One region of the Massilimicrobiota sp. mt181 genome, then DNA from elsewhere that is predicted to be linked to it. Evidence: a T-box and tRNA genes for the amino acid it is inferred to sense, from the RefSeq annotation. Region 1 holds a T-box; the other holds one or more tRNA genes.
The links. The T-box of region 1 lies ahead of alaS (alanine--tRNA ligase). A T-box ahead of a tRNA ligase gene usually reads a tRNA of that ligase, here a tRNA-Ala.

Region 1 (8,571 bases):
CAGGTTTTATTGCTTCTTTATCTGGTTGTCGTAATGGTAAACGTTTGGCACTGTTTCATTTTTTATTTAATGCGGTAGGAGCACTTAGTTTTTTGGTGTTATGTCAAGTTTTCCCTCTTATAGATTGGATAGCACAACTGACACCTCTATCTCCGCTTCATCAAATTGCCAACATGCATACATTTTATAATATCATGACAACATTGATTGTTTTATTCTGTGAGCCCTATTTGATTCAAATGATTCAATGGATTTATCCCTATCATCATCAAAATGATGTGAAAGAAGGAAAAAAATGAGAAAAGTGATTTTATATATTGCGATGAGTTTAGATGGATATATTGCTGATCAATATGGACGTATTGATTGGTTGCATGGAGAAAATACATCTCAGCCTCAAAGTGAGAGTTACTATCATCTTTTAAAACATGTGGATAGTGTGATTATGAGTGAAAAAGCTTTTGAGGTCGTTCAATAGAAAATGCATGCCAATTGGTTTGATCAAGGCCTTCATATTTATGTTCTCTCCCCACAGGAAGAACTTTCCTCCCAGCATGTTTTATTTGTGACTGATGATATTTGTATTTTAGTACAAAAGTTAAAGGAACAGGATGGAAAAGATATCTGGATTTGTGGAGGACAGCATTTTATTACACCCTTGATTCAAAAAAACATGATAGATGAATATCATATTTCTATGATACCAACATTGATAGGCAATGGAACAAGACTTTTTGAAAACTTTGACCATGAAAAGCGTTTATCATTAATCAAGACATATGTTTATAATGGCATTGTAGATATTGAATATGAGAAGAAAATATGAAAAGGTTTTTCATATTTTCTTTTGTTTTTGAAAAGATTATGAAAAGCTTTTGAAAACGCTTTCCAAATTGTTGTACAAGTCAAAAAATATATTATGATATATTTGAAAGGAGGCAAATATGAAAAAATTTTTATCGATAATTTTGAGTTTAATGCTATGTTTTGGGCTTTGTAACCATGTGTATGCAAGTGATAATTTTGTTGTTAATGGTGATTTTTCACAAGGGCATATTAATTGGGATGTTAATAATAAAGAAAATACGGAAGGTTCAATTGAGGTAAAAAATAATGAATTAAAATTCACACCTCAAAAAAGTAATGGAAATTATTGGGAATTAGGATTTAAACAATCAAATATAAAATTGGAAAATGGTAAGAAATATCATCTGTCTTTTGATGCTAAGGCTACAGAAGACGTGGGTATAAAAGTGACCGTAGAAAATCAAGAAAATTATGCAAAAAGATTAGAGGATACAGAACTTTCATTATCAACAAAATATCAAAAATATGATTATGATTTTACAATGAATGATGAGGGATTATCACAACTTGTATTTCATATAGGACAACAGGAAAATTTAAATAAAGATTATTTTTTTAAAAATGTTGCTATTACTGAAGTACCAGTGCAAAAAATCGGAAGTTGGATTCTTAATGAAGCAAATGGAGTTTCTGCTACTTTAAGTGGTACAGAAGATGAAATTTCGGCTCATATCAACAAAACCAATACAAATTGGTGGGACTTAACTTTGAAAAAAGACAATATTGATTTGAAATCGAAAACAATGTATCAAATTAATTTTGACATTTATTCTTCAAAAGAGGGTACTTTAAGTTTTGATATTGAAAATACAAATGATTACACTATTAAGGCTATTAATCGTACTTTATTAAATTTAAAAGAAGGAAATAATTCTTTTGAATTTCGCTTTGCGAAACGAAATGACGCTAAAGAATCAGTTGCTTTTCATTTAAGTTCTGGAGAAGGAAATACAGATTTTGTCAATGAAGATATTACTATTAATAATTTATGTTTTAAAGAATTAGAGACGCTGAATAATGAATATGTTTTTAATGGTACATTTGATCATGGAACCATTGGATGGGAAATTTATAATAGTAATGGTTCGGATTTAAATATAACTACAGAAAATCAGCAAGGAGTTCTTACTTTTTCAAATTCACAAGGTAAAAACTGGTGGGATGCACAGTTTTTTCAAAAAGATATTTTCTTAACAAACGGAGTTTATAATATTTCTTTTGATATTAAAGCAGATAAAAATTCCAAAATTCATTTTAGTGTACAAGATACGGATGATTATAATTTGAAATATTTGGAAGATAAAGAATTATCTTTATCACAAGAGTACCAAAAAATGGAATTCACATTTTCTATTCAATCAGACAATTTGCTAGGAATAACTAAAAATGCAAAAATTCAGTTCGATGTAGGAAAAAGTGGTGATGAAATTATACAAAAAATATATATTGATAATATTATAATTACAAAAACTGGAGATAGCACTATAGATGAAAAACAAGACGGTGAAGTCAATTTTGATGTGAATGATATTGTTACTAATGATTTTAAAGGCTTAGGAGTACAGTGGGACCCATATCAAGTACATCCCCTTACCGAAGATGAGTGGAATCTAGTATGTGAACGTGTAGATTATTTGAATCCATCTTTTATAAGATGTATGATTTATGCGACTACTTATTGTGAGGGAATAGATAAAAATGGAAATCCAATATATAATTTTGAAAACGATGATATGAAAGCGTTAATTAAAGAACTAGATTATTTAGAAAGTAGAAATATAGAGGTTATATTAGGAGAATGGGAGGCACCAGACAGATTTAAAGGTGATTTTACAGGAGTGACTGTAGATAGTCCCTTATGGGCAAAGATGATTTCTGGATTAATGGATTATCTTATTAATGAAAAAGAATATACTTGTATTAAATATTTTAATTATGTTAATGAAGCTAATACTGAATGGTCGTATTGTCAAGACTATGATAAATGGTCAGCAGGAATTCATTATTTATATGATGAGTTTGAGAAAATTGATATTTTAGATCAAGTAAAAATCGTTGGACCAGATACAGTATGGGACGAAAATTATACTTGGTTAAAAAATTTAGAGGATGATACATTATTGAATCAGAAAATTGGATTATATGATGTTCATATGTATCCAACAATTGATGAAATAACGAATGGTGATATAGAAAAAACAGTTAAAGAGCAAAGAAGTGTTGTAACCGGAAAAGATTTTTATATGACAGAAATAGGTATGGTTACTGGAAAAACAGATGGTGATTCGCAACCTTATGTTAAAGAATTTAGTTATGGAGTTATCATGGCAGATGCAGTTGCTCAAGTTATGCGAGGAGGATTTTCTGGTGTAGCAATATGGGACATGGATGATGCTATGCATGATCAAGATAATGGTTTTCCATCTACAGATATTCGTTCACTTAAGCAGTGGGGCTTTTGGAATTCAATTGCAGGACGAGTGTATAATCAACCAGAGGAGGAAAATATAAGACCACATTTTTATACTTGGTCACTTATGACACATCTATTTCCACGTCATTGTTCCATTATAAATGCTTCATGGTCTGATAATTTGGATGGATTAAGAGCGGTAGGAATGAAAACTGAAGATGGACAAATGACATATATGATTGTGAATAATTCAAATATTGCTAAAGAAATTACATTAAAGGATAATTCTGAACAACAACAAAAAATTTATGAATATCGTTATTTCGAGGATGATAGAAAAGTTGATGATTTAGGTTATCCAGTTGTTAAAGAAATACATAATAATATTAATTTTTCTAAAGGAATTAATATTAATTTACCTAGTGGTGGGATTGTCTTTTTAACAACAATAGATACTGACACTCAAGTGCAACAAGCCCAAATTCAAATTGAACATATTGATGAAATAACTAATGAATATATTTTGGGTTCAGAATTCGAATTGCTGGATGAAACAGGGAAAGTTATAAGTCAATGGAAAACGCAAAAAGAACCGCATATTATAAATGGCCTTAATCCAATGAAAACATATGTTATTCATCAGTTATCAGCAGCAAAAGGATATGTAAAAGTTAAAGATTTAAAAATATCTGCAGAAGATTATATGAAAGGCGAGAGTCTGATAATAAAAAATAAACAATCTATGGGGAAAATAATTTTGAATGTTGTAGATAAAGATAGTCAAAAACCATTATCAAATATTGAATATACTATTAGTGATGTGAATGGAAATAGACTAGAAATATTAAAAACAAATAATGAAGGACAAGCAATAAGTCAAAATTATAATATTTTTAACTACGAAAATGGAAGTGCTAAAGAAAAAATAAAATATATTCTCAAAGAAAGTCAAAACAATGCTTTTTATCAAACAGATTCTCGTGAGTATATCATTGAGTTTGATTATATGAATGATCAAACAGATTTAGTAGAAAAAACAATATATATACAAAAGACACCTTTACCAATTATTGATACTCAAGAAAATCAGAACAATTCTTATAATAATGATAAGAAAGATACTTATGATAAAGATGTTGAAGTTATAAATGAAAAAAATATATCTTCAATACAAACTGGTGATTCTGTTAAAACATATGATACAAGTTCAATATTTACGATGTTTTTGATAAGTATGATATTTGGAATAATTAGTATATGGTTGTTCATAAAAAAAGTGAAGTAATATAAAAAGAAAGGTAGAATTGACTATCTTTCTTTTCTAATTGTTAAATTACAGAATTATGATTTTTTTCTATGATCTATTAATTGATCAGAATCATATTTGGTTTTAAAGGCTTCGTCATAATGTCTAGCGAAAATAGCAGTATAGAGAATATCAAATATAAAATGGATGGATAGGGTAGAGCCCAGTGTTGAGATTTTATTATAGATTTGTTCTCGACTATCTAAATTGAGAACATAGTGGCAATATGAAGAAAGTTGATTGTTTCCAATTGATGTTATACCTATCATAGGAACGTGATTCATCTTAAGTATTTGGGCAGCTTTAATGACTTCTTCTGTTTCACCAGAATATGAGACTAGAATGGCACAATGATGATGATTGGATTGTGCAGCTTGGAATAGTTGCTCATTTATCATTGGAGCAATCCTTACATCTTTACCGATTCTAAACATTTTATATTGGAAATCACTTGCCATTCGTAGTGGTCCAGAAACTCCATAAATATCAATGATTTGTGCATTATCTAATAAAATGACAGATTGACGTAAATCTTCTTGATTTAATAATTGAACTGTTTCATCAAGACTTTCTTTATATAATTCGATAAGAGTATTCACAATATGGGAAAGATTCGTATTTTTTTGAAATGGAAAATTAGCATTGATATCACTTTGATGTGAAAGAACATATTGTAAATTTGCAGATAATTCGATTTTAAAATCATTATAACCTTTAAAATTGAGCTTTTGGCATAAACGCACAATTGTTGCGGGTGATGTAAAAGTTTTTTTGGCAAGTTCCACACTTGATAAATTAAGTACTTCTTCGCTGTGATTCAAAATATATTCAGCAATACTCTTTTCTGAGGGAGAAAACTGATTAGCAAGCTCTAATTTTTTTAATAAACTCATATGTCATACCTCCATTAAAAATAGTTTATCATTTTTTAAGAAAATGAAAAGATTTATCACCTATAAATTACTAAAAGATATATTGATTTTTGATGATAAATTGGATATAATATCAAAGTCAAATCGTTGAAGAAGGAAAGTATTTATAATGATTTCTCAAGAGAGGGAATGGTTGGTGAAAATTCCTGGGTCATGATAAAGAAAGCTACCTTCTAAGAGTGATGCAAACATCAACGTAAATCGGCGTTAACGATCAAAGAGCATAATGAGTATTCATTATGAATAAGGATGGTACCGCGATAATAGTCGTTCCTTTTGAGGAATGACTTTTTTTATTCAAAGGAGGAAAAATCATGAAACAATTAACTGGAAATCAGGTACGACAGATGTTTTTGGATTTCTTTAAATCTAAAGGACATATGATTGAACCTGGAGCATCTTTAATTCCCCATAACGATCCAACATTATTGTGGATTAATGCTGGGGTTGCCGCTTTAAAAAAATACTTTGATGGAACAGAAAAGCCTGCATGTAATCGTATTGCGAATGCCCAAAAATCTATTCGTACAAACGATATTGAAAATGTTGGAAAGACAGCAAGACATCATACATTTTTTGAGATGTTAGGAAATTTTTCTATAGGAGATTATTTTAAGGAAGAAGCAATTCCATTTGCCTGGGAGTTTTTAACAAGCCCAGAATGGATTGGCTTTGATAAAGATAAGCTTTATATCAGTGTTTATACAGATGATGAAGAAGCTTATCGTATTTGGACAGAAGTTTGTCATGTAGATCCTAGTCATATTTTAAAAACATATGATAACTTCTGGGAAATTGGTGAAGGACCTGGAGGACCGGATTCTGAAATTTTCTATGACCGAGGAGAAAAATATGATCCAGAAGGAATAGGAGAAAAATTATTCTTTGATGAAATGGAAAACGATCGTTATATTGAAGTATGGAATGTTGTCTTTTCACAATATGACTGTAATCCTGCTATTGATCGTAAGGATTATAAAGAATTACCACAAAAAAATATTGATACTGGAATGGGCTTAGAAAGACTTGTCAGCATTATTCAGGAAGGGGAAACAAACTTTGATACAGATTTGTTTTTACCAATTATTCATGCTACTGAAAAACTGGCAAAAGTACCTTATGCAGAAAATAAAATGGCTTATCGTGTAATTGCTGACCATATCCGTACTGTGACTTTCGCATTAAGTGATGGTGCATTATTTGATAATGCAGGACGAGGTTATGTTTTAAGAAGAATTTTAAGACGTGCTGTACGTTATGGGAAAAAGATTGGTATTGATCACTCATTTATGTATGAACTTGTTGGTGTTGTTGCAGATATCATGAAAGATTTCTATGACTATTTACCTGCTAAAGTGGAATATGTCAGTGGGTTGGTTAAAAAAGAAGAAGAAGCTTTCCATAAGACATTATCAAATGGAGAAAAATTATTGAATCAGATGTTACAAAAAAGCCAAAATCATTTATTAAATGGTCAAGATGCTTTTAAATTATATGATACATATGGTTTCCCATTAGAATTAACTGTAGAAATTGCTGAAGAATCTGGTTTTGAAGTTGATGAAGAAGGATTCAAGGCAGAAATGAAAGCACAACAGGAACGTGCTAGAAATGCCAGAGGAGACTTGGAATCTATGTCTTCACAAAAACCTGATTTAATGGCTTTTGATCAACCTTCAACATTTATTTATGATCCTACACCTATTCAGGCTAAGGTTATCGCTGTTTTTAAAGATGGTGTTAAATGTGATGAAATTACAGATAAAGGAGAAATTATTTTAGATCAGACAACTTTCTATGCAGAAATGGGTGGACAATGTGCTGATACTGGAACAATGTCTAATGAGACAACAGTATTAAATGTGACATATGTAAACAAAGCACCACATCAACAACATTTGCATACTGTAGAAGTTCAAAAAGGTTCAGTCCATGTTGGTGATAGCTTAACTTTATATGTTGATATGAAGAAGCGTTCTTTTATCACATATAATCATACGGCAACACATCTTTTACAGAAGGCTTTAAAAAATGTTTTAGGTGATCATGTTTCTCAGGCAGGATCTTATGTGGACGATTTAAGATTACGTTTTGACTTTACACATCCACAAAAGGTGACTGAAGAACAATTACTTCAGGTAGAAGATCAGGTCAATGAACAAATCTTTAATGGTTTAGATGTTGATATTCAATATATGAGCAAAGATGAAGCAATGAAGTCAAGGGCAATGGCTTTATTTGATGAAAAATATGGTGATGAAGTCCGTGTTGTCAGTGTTGGCGATTATTCAAAAGAATTATGTGGTGGATGCCATGTTCATAATAGTTTAGAAATTGGAATCTTTAAGATTGTCAGTGAAGAAAGTGTTGGTTCAGGTGTTAGACGTATTGAAGCTGTTACATCTAAACAGGCATATCAGGTTTTCAAGAAAAATGAAGACACTTTAAATCAAGTTCAAAAATTATTGAAAATTAAGAATAAAAATGAAACGATTGAAAAAGTTCAACATTTTATGGATGAAACAACTGAAATCAAAAAAGAAAGAGATCAATATTTAGAACAATTAAACGTTTTATCTGCAAAAGAACAATCAAAGAATATTTTAGATATTCATGGTGTACAATTCTTATATGTGAAAGAAAGCAAGGATGTTGCTTCAGCAAAACAAATGGCTTTTGATCTTCGTGATCAGTTAGAACATGGTGTTGTTGTGATGGTGAATGAATACGAAGATAAAGTATCTTACTTTGTTGCCTTAACAAAATCAATGGTAAAAGATGGTTATAAAGCTGGAGATATGATTAAGATAATTAATGAAGTGACATCTGGCCGTGGCGGTGGAAAACCTGATTTTGCGCAAGGTGGATGTACTGATATCACAAAAATGGATGAGGCCATTGCACAAATCAAAATGCAATTCTAAGTTTTTACTAGCAATTTGAGACTATTTAGTGTAATATAGATTATATAGATGGGAGGTAGTACAAATGGGAAAAGATTTTACTCAAACACGTCTATTTAATTCAGAAGAAATTAAAAGAGAAGTTATCCA
Region 2 (8,571 bases), on a different contig from region 1:
ATTATACCAAATCATCAACTGTATTCAAATACTCATACAGGAAACTCAAATGAATCGGACTAAGAAAAACACCAGCTATCCCAAAAAACTTCACATGAATGACCATTGATAAGAGAAGCAAAAAGGATGGAATCTTTGTTTCTTTGTTTAATATATGGGGCTCTAAAAAACTTCTGACCATATTAATAATCAGATAAAGGCACAAAATATAAATTGCTTTCATATATGATGATTGCATCAACAAAAGAATAATCATAGGAATCAGAACAATCCCAATGCCAATAAATGGCAGTGTATCTAACAAAGAAATTGCGAGTGCATATAAAGATGATGGTTCAATATGCAAAATCCAAAAACCCGCCCATAACATCAAAAATGACACAAATATTAATATGAACTGACACTTCAGATAAATGAATAAACTCTTTAAGACTCCATTTTTAATATAAACAAATTTCTGATAGGTTTTCTTCTGTGTTAATCTTAAAAAACTGTTTTTCATATTCTCATAATCTAAAACTAAAAAAAATGTTGAAATCACAAATATAAAAAAAGACACAATGAAAGAAGGTATCAGTTTGACAAAAGAAGAAGCAAAATTCATTATGCCAATGATATTTTGATGAATCCAATTTTGAAATATAACAACAATATCTTGAGGCAAAAAAGAGAAAGTATCTTCCAAATAATGAATAATATTGGAAATAAAGGGCAAAAATATAGAATCATAATAAACAGGAAGCTGCTGAAAAAAGCGTATTCCTAATAAAAACAAAAAAGTCAATAAAGCCCCTAATACAAATGCCAAGAAAAGATAAATCAACAATAAAACAGAAATACCAATAGCACTTTCTTGTAAAGGAATTGTATTTTGAATTTTATTAATGAAAGGCTTTAAAATGAAAAAACAAAGAAAAGCCATCAAAAAAGGAAAAAGGAGTGAAAACATATATTTGATTATCAATATATAGATGATTAAACCTAAACCCAAAACAACATAACGCCTTATTCCCATAGTATCACCTATATATTTATATGTCACAAATACAAAAAAAGTCCAATGTGACTTTTTTTGGCACAATTAGACATAAATCGACACTTTCCTATGTTAAAATTTATTTGGTGAAAAAAATGAATATCTATGATACAACAAATAATCAATATCAATTTCCAATTTTAGATCCTGATTTTTCATATCAGCAAACAGACTATCAAAAAAATCTCTATCCTTTTTTTAAACAACTTGACATTCCTTTGGATGTTCATTTTCTTACAGGAATATATATCGATTATTATATTGACCCCTACTCTATCGAAGAATATCCCCAACTCTATTTTCATGTATCCAGACATCTTGTCAAAAAAGTAGAAGACTTTTTGGATTTTGGTCATGCACATTTGTATTATGAAAGATCAAACTTCTTTTTTCTCGTTATGTTTAACATCGCAGAAGAACAAATTGAGGAAGCATTTATCAAACTTCATTTATATTTAAAAGATAAGAAATTTGAATATCTTCATCAACAATGTTCTTTTTTTATAAAATGTGGCATTTATGTTTCAACCATTAACATTCATCCCTATAAACTCTTTGATCTTTCTAAAGAGCAATGTCAACAAATTCTTTCAAAGGAGAAAACATTTATATCCGTTCATAATTTGAAACTTCTGCGTTAATGCTTTTCAAAATGATGATATAAAGTGACAATCCATTTTTTAAGTTGAAAAATGACAAAGATAGAACTTAAACAAAGTGGAATAACAAAAATAAGTGATTTTGTAAAGAATGAATAAATCCCAAAGAAATCATGCATAATCATCAAGATCAAATAAAAGACAACCGCAAACAGACTCGTTACAGTAACTCTTAAACGACTCCATGGCATACATACAATATAAACCACTAAAAAACTGATAAAACCGGCAACTAAATAATAGTATGTAGATAAAAGTTTGGAATCAAAATGGAAGTAGCTACCAATCCAAGTAATCAATAACATATAAATAATCATTGTGAGAGCACATGGTAAAGCTGTAGACATCACATGTTTAAAGAAACCTTGTGATGATAATGTAGAAGCACGCTCTAATGTTAAAAGGAAACTTGGTAGTCCAATCGCAAGACCACTGATGAGGCTTAACTGTAAAGGTGTAAATGGATAACTGAATCTTAGAGCAGCAAAAATCAAACAAAGAGCAGTCGAATAAATCGTTTTTGTTAGATAAAGAGAGCTGACTCTTTCAATATCTGCAATAATAGCTCTCCCCTCATTGACGATATCGACCATGGATGCAAACGAAGAATCCAATAAAACAATATGTGCTGCCTGTTTAGCCGCATCACTACCTGCCGCCATAGCAATCCCACAATCAGCATCCTTCAATGCCAAAACATCATTCACACCATCACCAACCATCCCTACAACATGTTGATTGGCTTGTAAAGCTTTGATAATACGTTGTTTTTGTTCTGGCTTTACACGCCCAAAAACACGATAGTGAGAGACAATCTTTTCAAGTTCCATGTCATCATCAGGAAAAGTGGATGCATCAATATATAGATCACCATTTTTTAATCCTGCCAATTGGGCAACACGTGAAACAGTCATTGGATTATCCCCAGATAATATGCGTATATCAACATGGGCATTTTCAAAAAAACGAAGCGTTTCTTTAGCCTCAGGGCGAATACAATCATAAATCACAATGAGAGCCATCGCTTTGACATGGCCTATTTGAGATGTATGAGAATCAAGACAATCTGTCTCACCCAACAACAAGACACGATAGCCTTCTTTCGCATAGGACTCAGCCATTTCCAACGTTTGAGAATCATCAGATACGAGAAATTCTGGTGCTCCTAAAACGTAGTGCCCTTTTCCCTGAATATGCAAAGCTCTCATTTTACGCTGCGAAGAAAATGGAATACGTTCCAAAACTTCAATATGCTCAGACTTTAAAAAATAATCTTGTAAAGCCAGCTGTGTCGCATTCACATCATCAAATTCATGTGCCATTGCTCCCATAATCGTTTCAATGTCATGAAAAGAAGAAGAATGAAGTGGCAAAACACGATCTACCTTAAGTTCCCCTGTTGTAATGGTTCCTGTCTTATCAAGACATAAAACATCCACTCTTGCCAGGGCTTCAATAGCTTCCATTTCCTGAATCAAAGCATTTTTTCTTGCCAGTTTACCAACACCAATAATAAAAGACAAACTTGTTAGCAAAACCAGCCCTTCAGGAATCATCCCCACAACGCCTGCAACAGTTTTCACAATCGCGCTTGCCTGATCATTAGGAAAAGCAGTTAACTGAGAAAAATAAAGAACAATTCCTACCGGAATAATCACAACACTTAAAATCTTGATAACTTTTTCAATAGAATTTTTCATTTCCGAAGAAGCATTATTTTTATTTTTAGCTTTGCGTACAAGATTTGTTGAATAGTTATCATTACCAACTCTGATAACTTTCGCATAAGCACTTCCTGCCACAACGAAACTTCCAGAAAGTAATTCATCATTTTTCATCTTCTTTACTGGCTCTGATTCACCCGTTAACATAGATTCATTAACTTCCATACCCTGTGATTTTAAAACAATACAGTCACTACCAATTTGATTTCCTGCCTCTAAAAAAACAACATCATCAAGAACGAGTTCTTCTATAGGAATAGTTTGGATTTGTTGATTTCTAATGACTTTTATTGTTTTCACAGTGACTAATGTTAACTGATCAATAATTTTCTTAACTTTAAATTCCTGATATATACCTATAAAAGCATTAATAATAACGACAACCATAAAAGTGAGATTAGTCCATCTCCCTGTCGATATAATAATAGCTGCTAAAAAAACATTTAAACAGTTGAAATATGTCAAAGTATGTTCCAAAACAATTTGCTTCTTTGTTTTAGAAATATTATCATGAGAAATATTAACATGTCCCTGTTGAATACGTGATTCAACTTGCTGATCAGTTAATCCCATATGTCTTATATCTTCCATTATATCACCTGCTTGTATCTTAATAAAACTTTATGGAATTTATGTGAAAGTCCATAAGAATATCATAGCACAATTTTTTTTACAAAAAAACAAAAAAAACCTCATAAGAGGTTATCAACAATATGGTGGACCCTGAAGGACTCGAACCTTCGACCGATCGGTTATGAGCCGATAGCTCTAACCAACTGAGCTAAGGGTCCAAAATAAAAAGTGGTATTCACCACTCATTGACTCAATGGTAGCGGGGAAGGGATTCGAACCCCCGACCCACCGGGTATGAACCGATTGCTCTAGCCAACTGAGCTACCCCGCCATGTAGTGAATCGTTTAAAAAATGGTGGTTCCGGCCGGAATCGAACCAGCGACACGAGGATTTTCAGTCCTCTGCTCTACCGACTGAGCTACGGAACCAAAATAAATGGCGGTCTGGACGGGGCTCGAACCCGCGACCTCCGCCGTGACAGGGCGGCATTCTAACCAACTGAACTACCAGACCATTTGGTTGCGGGAGAAGGATTTGAACCAACGACCTTCGGGTTATGAGCCCGACGAGCTACCAGACTGCTCCATCCCGCGATATGAAATTTAATAAATGGCGGAGGTTGAGGGATTCGAACCCCCGCGGGACTTTCATCCCCTGTCGGTTTTCAAGACCGATCCCTTCAGCCGGACTTGGGTAAACCTCCGCAACATAATGGTGGAGCTTAGCGGGATCGAACCGCTGACCTCCTGCGTGCAAAGCAGGCGCTCTCCCAGCTGAGCTAAAGCCCCATTAAATGGTCGGGAAGACAGGATTCGAACCTGCGACCCCCTGGTCCCAAACCAGGTGCACTACCAAGCTGTGCTACTTCCCGTTTGATATTTGATTGGCGCGCTAGGCAGGAATCGAACCCACAACCTCTTGATCCGTAGTCAAGCACTCTATCCAGTTGAGCTACTAGCGCCTCTTAACAGTGCCATTCAATAATATCACATTTTTTTATCAATTGCAACACTTTTTTTAATTTTTTTATTTGGTGCCCAGGGCCGGAGTCGAACCGGCACGGATTTTAAGGTCCGCAGGATTTTAAGTCCTGTGCGTCTACCAATTTCGCCACCTGGGCAACAATGGAGGTTCCAGCCGGACTCGAACCGACGATGACAGAGTTGCAGTCTGTAGCCTTACCAACTTGGCTATGGAACCATTTCCCTTAACTCGTTGCTCAAATAGTATATAATATTTTCCACATTTATGCAATACCTTTTTTTGTTTTTTTTACATTTCAAAATGTTTCTCAAAAGAATAATGAAAGAGATTTTTTATAAAGTTTTCAATCTCTTTCATTACGTATGTACAAATATTGTTGATTTTAAGACTATTTTTCCAATTTCTCGCGACGCTTTGATGATTTCAAAAACATCTCTCTTAAAGCTTTTTCATCTTTTTGATAAATTGCTTTTTTTAATTGATCGAACTCTTTTTCAAAGCGTGCCATTGATGATAATAAGTATTCCTGGTTATTAAAAAACAATTCTATCCATAAATCCGCATTAATATTGGCAATACGAGTCAGGTCACGAAAAGAATCACCAATATACTTTCCGGTCTCATATTTTTCATCATCACTATTGATTAGTGCCACAGCCAATGTATGTGGTAATTGAGAAGTAAATGAAATAATTTCATCATGAGCATAAGGACTCATAATTTTGACACTTTTAAATCCTAATTCAGCAACAAATTGACACATAAAATCAATTGATTTCTGATGGTTTTTTTCATGTTGTATGACAATATAATTTGCATTATGAAACACTTTTTCACTTGCATACAAATATCCTTTTTTTTCTCTTCCTGCCATTGGATGACCACTAATATATTCAACATCTTGATCGATAATTTCTAAAGCTTTTGCTAAAAAATACGATTTAATCCCCACGACATCACTCACAATACTTCCTTTTTTAAAAGTATGTTGAGAGATAAAATCAAGCACTTGTGATGGATATAAACAAATAATTGTGAGATCACTTTTTTCAATAATTTCATGTCCATCCTGATATCCTTCAATAATACAACCTTCTTCTTTGGCCATATCTAAAGTCTGTTGATTGCAATCAACACCATAAACATCATAACCTTTACCTTTAAGTGCTTTAACAAAACTTCCACCTATAACACCTAATCCTACAACTGTAATAATCATATCAGCATTGATCCTTAAAAGAAAACTTTAATGTCCCTTTTTCCCTTCTGCCAACATTTTGAGTTTATAATCCAATAATTTTTGTGTTAAATCCACATAATATAAATGAGGATATTCTAAACGGAAGATTTCATCCCATAAGAATTGTTTTTGTTGTGCTGAATAAGCACAAATTTCATCTAATGTATAATGTGGATAAACATTCTTTCCTTCATCAAAAACTAAAGTCTGTAGTGGATGGACTTCATATGTACCAGCATAAAGCGTCTTATGTTTCCATGCATCTAATTGATGATAAATTGTCAAATCCTGATTTTCATCTAAAACCTCATCATGGAAAGCAATAATATCCGCAATAGCTTTATTTGTTTCTTTTTCAATTAAACGATATACCTTTTTATAACCAGGGTTTGTAATCTTTTCTCTATTTTCAGAAATTTTAATTTTAGGAATAATTTCTCCATTTTTTTCTATTGCAGCAAGTTTATAAACACCACCAAAAACTGGAGAAGATTTTGATACAATCATATTTTCTCCAACTCCAAAAGAATCTATTTGTGCACCCTGTTCCAATACAGAACGTATCAAATATTCATCCAAGGAATTAGAAACTGTAATCTGACAATCATGTAAACCAGCTACATCAAGCATCATTCTTGCTTTTTTCGTTAAATAAGCAATATCTCCACTGTCTAAACGAATTCCTTTTAATCGTTTCCCCATTGGCGCTAAAACTTCTTCAGCAATACGAATCGCATGAGGAACACCGCTCTTTAAAGTATCATATGTATCAACTAATAAAACACAGTTATCTGGATAAATTTGAGCATACGCTTTAAATGCTTCATATTCAGAATCAAATGATTGAACAAAAGAATGAGCCATTGTCCCTAAAACAGGCATATGAAAATCTTTTCCAGCAGAAACAGTAGCTGTCCCTGCAACACCACCAATATAAGCCGCTCTCGCTCCATAATGAGCACCATCATAACCTTGTGCTCGTCTTGCGCCAAACTCCATGACAGCTCTTCCTTTGGCTTCCTGAACAATACGTCGCGCCTTTGTCGCAATTAAAGACTGATGGTTAATAGTCACTAATAAAAATGTTTCTATAAGCTGAGCTTCAATGAGCTTTGCTTTCACTGTCACCAATGGTTCATATGGAAAAACTGGTGTTCCTTCTTTGACAGAATAAATTGTCCCAGTAAACTTGAAAGTTCTTAAATAATCAAAAAATTCTTCATCAAAAACATTTAAAGATCTTAAATACGCAATATCTCCTTCACTAAAATGCATATTTTCAATAGCCTCGATCAATTGCTGTAATCCAGCAAAAATAACGAAACCACCATTATCTGGATTTTTTCGATAAAACATATCAAAATAAACTATTTCATCTTTCTTACCCATCTTAAAATAATTATAAGACATTGTTAATTCATAAAAATCCATAATAAGAGTGATATTTCTTTCTTGACCAACATAATTTTTTTCCATTATCTATCCCCCTATCATTTTTCATTATCATATACCAATTTTCTTAAAAAATAAAGCCTTTCTTCTTTTTGAAACACGAAAAAAGTAGCCACAATCACTGTAACTACTCTTTATCCATTTTCAATCAAGAATTGTTTTTTGCTTGCTCAAAAGCTTTTTCAACTGCTTCTTTTAAGGCTTGAGAAGATCTGGTTGCTCCAGAAATGGTATCAACATCATATCGATTTTGTTCTTTCATATTTTCAATCATTTGTTCTAAAGCCACTCCTCCAATAGAAGGCGTTTCATTATGCTCTTTGATCACAATATCCTGAATCTGATCATCTTTAATAACTGTTTCTACCTGAAATTCTCCTCCATAACCCATAGCTGTTGTTTCATAAGTGCCATCTTTATATTGAGATTCTTTTGTTTCATCTGGTGCCTTTTGTGTACAACCACATAAAAGCGTTGCTATAAACAGGATGATTATTTTTTTCATCATTTCAAACCTCCTATTTATAGTTTTTGCTTAAAATCAAATCTTATGCAATTTTTTAAAAATATAAATCATAAGTTTCTCTTTGATAAGGTTGTGGCATTGGTGGTATTTTTTGGAAAACAATAGGAACCAGTAATTGTTGTTGAGGATGAATCAATAAATCATCACCTAACTGGTTCATTGCCTGAATCCAAGCCACTTCACTATTCAACGTTTTCGCAATACGATAAACATTATCACCTTTATGCACAGTATATAATACAATTTCTCCTACTCTTGGATTAATGACTCTTTCGTCATCATACATATATGGATTATACATGATTATCACTCCCAAAATAATTTATGAAAAAATGTTGATCATGTATAGGCAAAAAACAGTATTTTTTTATTTCGT

Region 2: it encodes a tRNA-Ala, which carries the amino acid that the T-box ahead of alaS (alanine--tRNA ligase) is inferred to sense. The anticodon was not compared.

What each region holds. Positions count from the first base shown of each region.
Region 1 is NZ_JBVAYN010000007.1:44,726-53,296, forward strand. It holds gene ACZYT4_RS05675 (Na/Pi cotransporter family protein) at 1-299, shown strand, start outside; gene ACZYT4_RS05680 (dihydrofolate reductase family protein) at 296-478, shown strand; gene ACZYT4_RS05685 (dihydrofolate reductase family protein) at 482-826, shown strand; gene ACZYT4_RS05690 (carbohydrate binding domain-containing protein) at 945-4,565, shown strand; gene ACZYT4_RS05695 (MurR/RpiR family transcriptional regulator) at 4,622-5,479, opposite strand; T-box leader at 5,597-5,796, shown strand; gene alaS (alanine--tRNA ligase) at 5,833-8,442, shown strand; gene ACZYT4_RS05705 (IreB family regulatory phosphoprotein) at 8,507-8,571, shown strand, end outside.
Region 2 is NZ_JBVAYN010000003.1:118,308-126,878, forward strand. It holds gene ACZYT4_RS02930 (AI-2E family transporter) at 2-1,015, opposite strand; gene ACZYT4_RS02935 (hypothetical protein) at 1,132-1,677, shown strand; gene ACZYT4_RS02940 (HAD-IC family P-type ATPase) at 1,674-4,010, opposite strand; tRNA gene ACZYT4_RS02945 (tRNA-Ile) at 4,134-4,210, opposite strand; tRNA gene ACZYT4_RS02950 (tRNA-Met) at 4,247-4,323, opposite strand; tRNA gene ACZYT4_RS02955 (tRNA-Phe) at 4,346-4,421, opposite strand; tRNA gene ACZYT4_RS02960 (tRNA-Asp) at 4,430-4,506, opposite strand; tRNA gene ACZYT4_RS02965 (tRNA-Met) at 4,510-4,586, opposite strand; tRNA gene ACZYT4_RS02970 (tRNA-Ser) at 4,604-4,696, opposite strand; tRNA gene ACZYT4_RS02975 (tRNA-Ala) at 4,706-4,781, opposite strand; tRNA gene ACZYT4_RS02980 (tRNA-Pro) at 4,788-4,864, opposite strand; tRNA gene ACZYT4_RS02985 (tRNA-Arg) at 4,878-4,954, opposite strand; tRNA gene ACZYT4_RS02990 (tRNA-Leu) at 5,025-5,113, opposite strand; tRNA gene ACZYT4_RS02995 (tRNA-Cys) at 5,119-5,193, opposite strand; gene ACZYT4_RS03000 (prephenate dehydrogenase) at 5,366-6,196, opposite strand; gene ACZYT4_RS03005 (nicotinate phosphoribosyltransferase) at 6,224-7,693, opposite strand; gene ACZYT4_RS03010 (FMN-binding protein) at 7,818-8,177, opposite strand; gene ACZYT4_RS03015 (LysM peptidoglycan-binding domain-containing protein) at 8,230-8,496, opposite strand; gene rnc (ribonuclease III) at 8,563-8,571, opposite strand, start outside.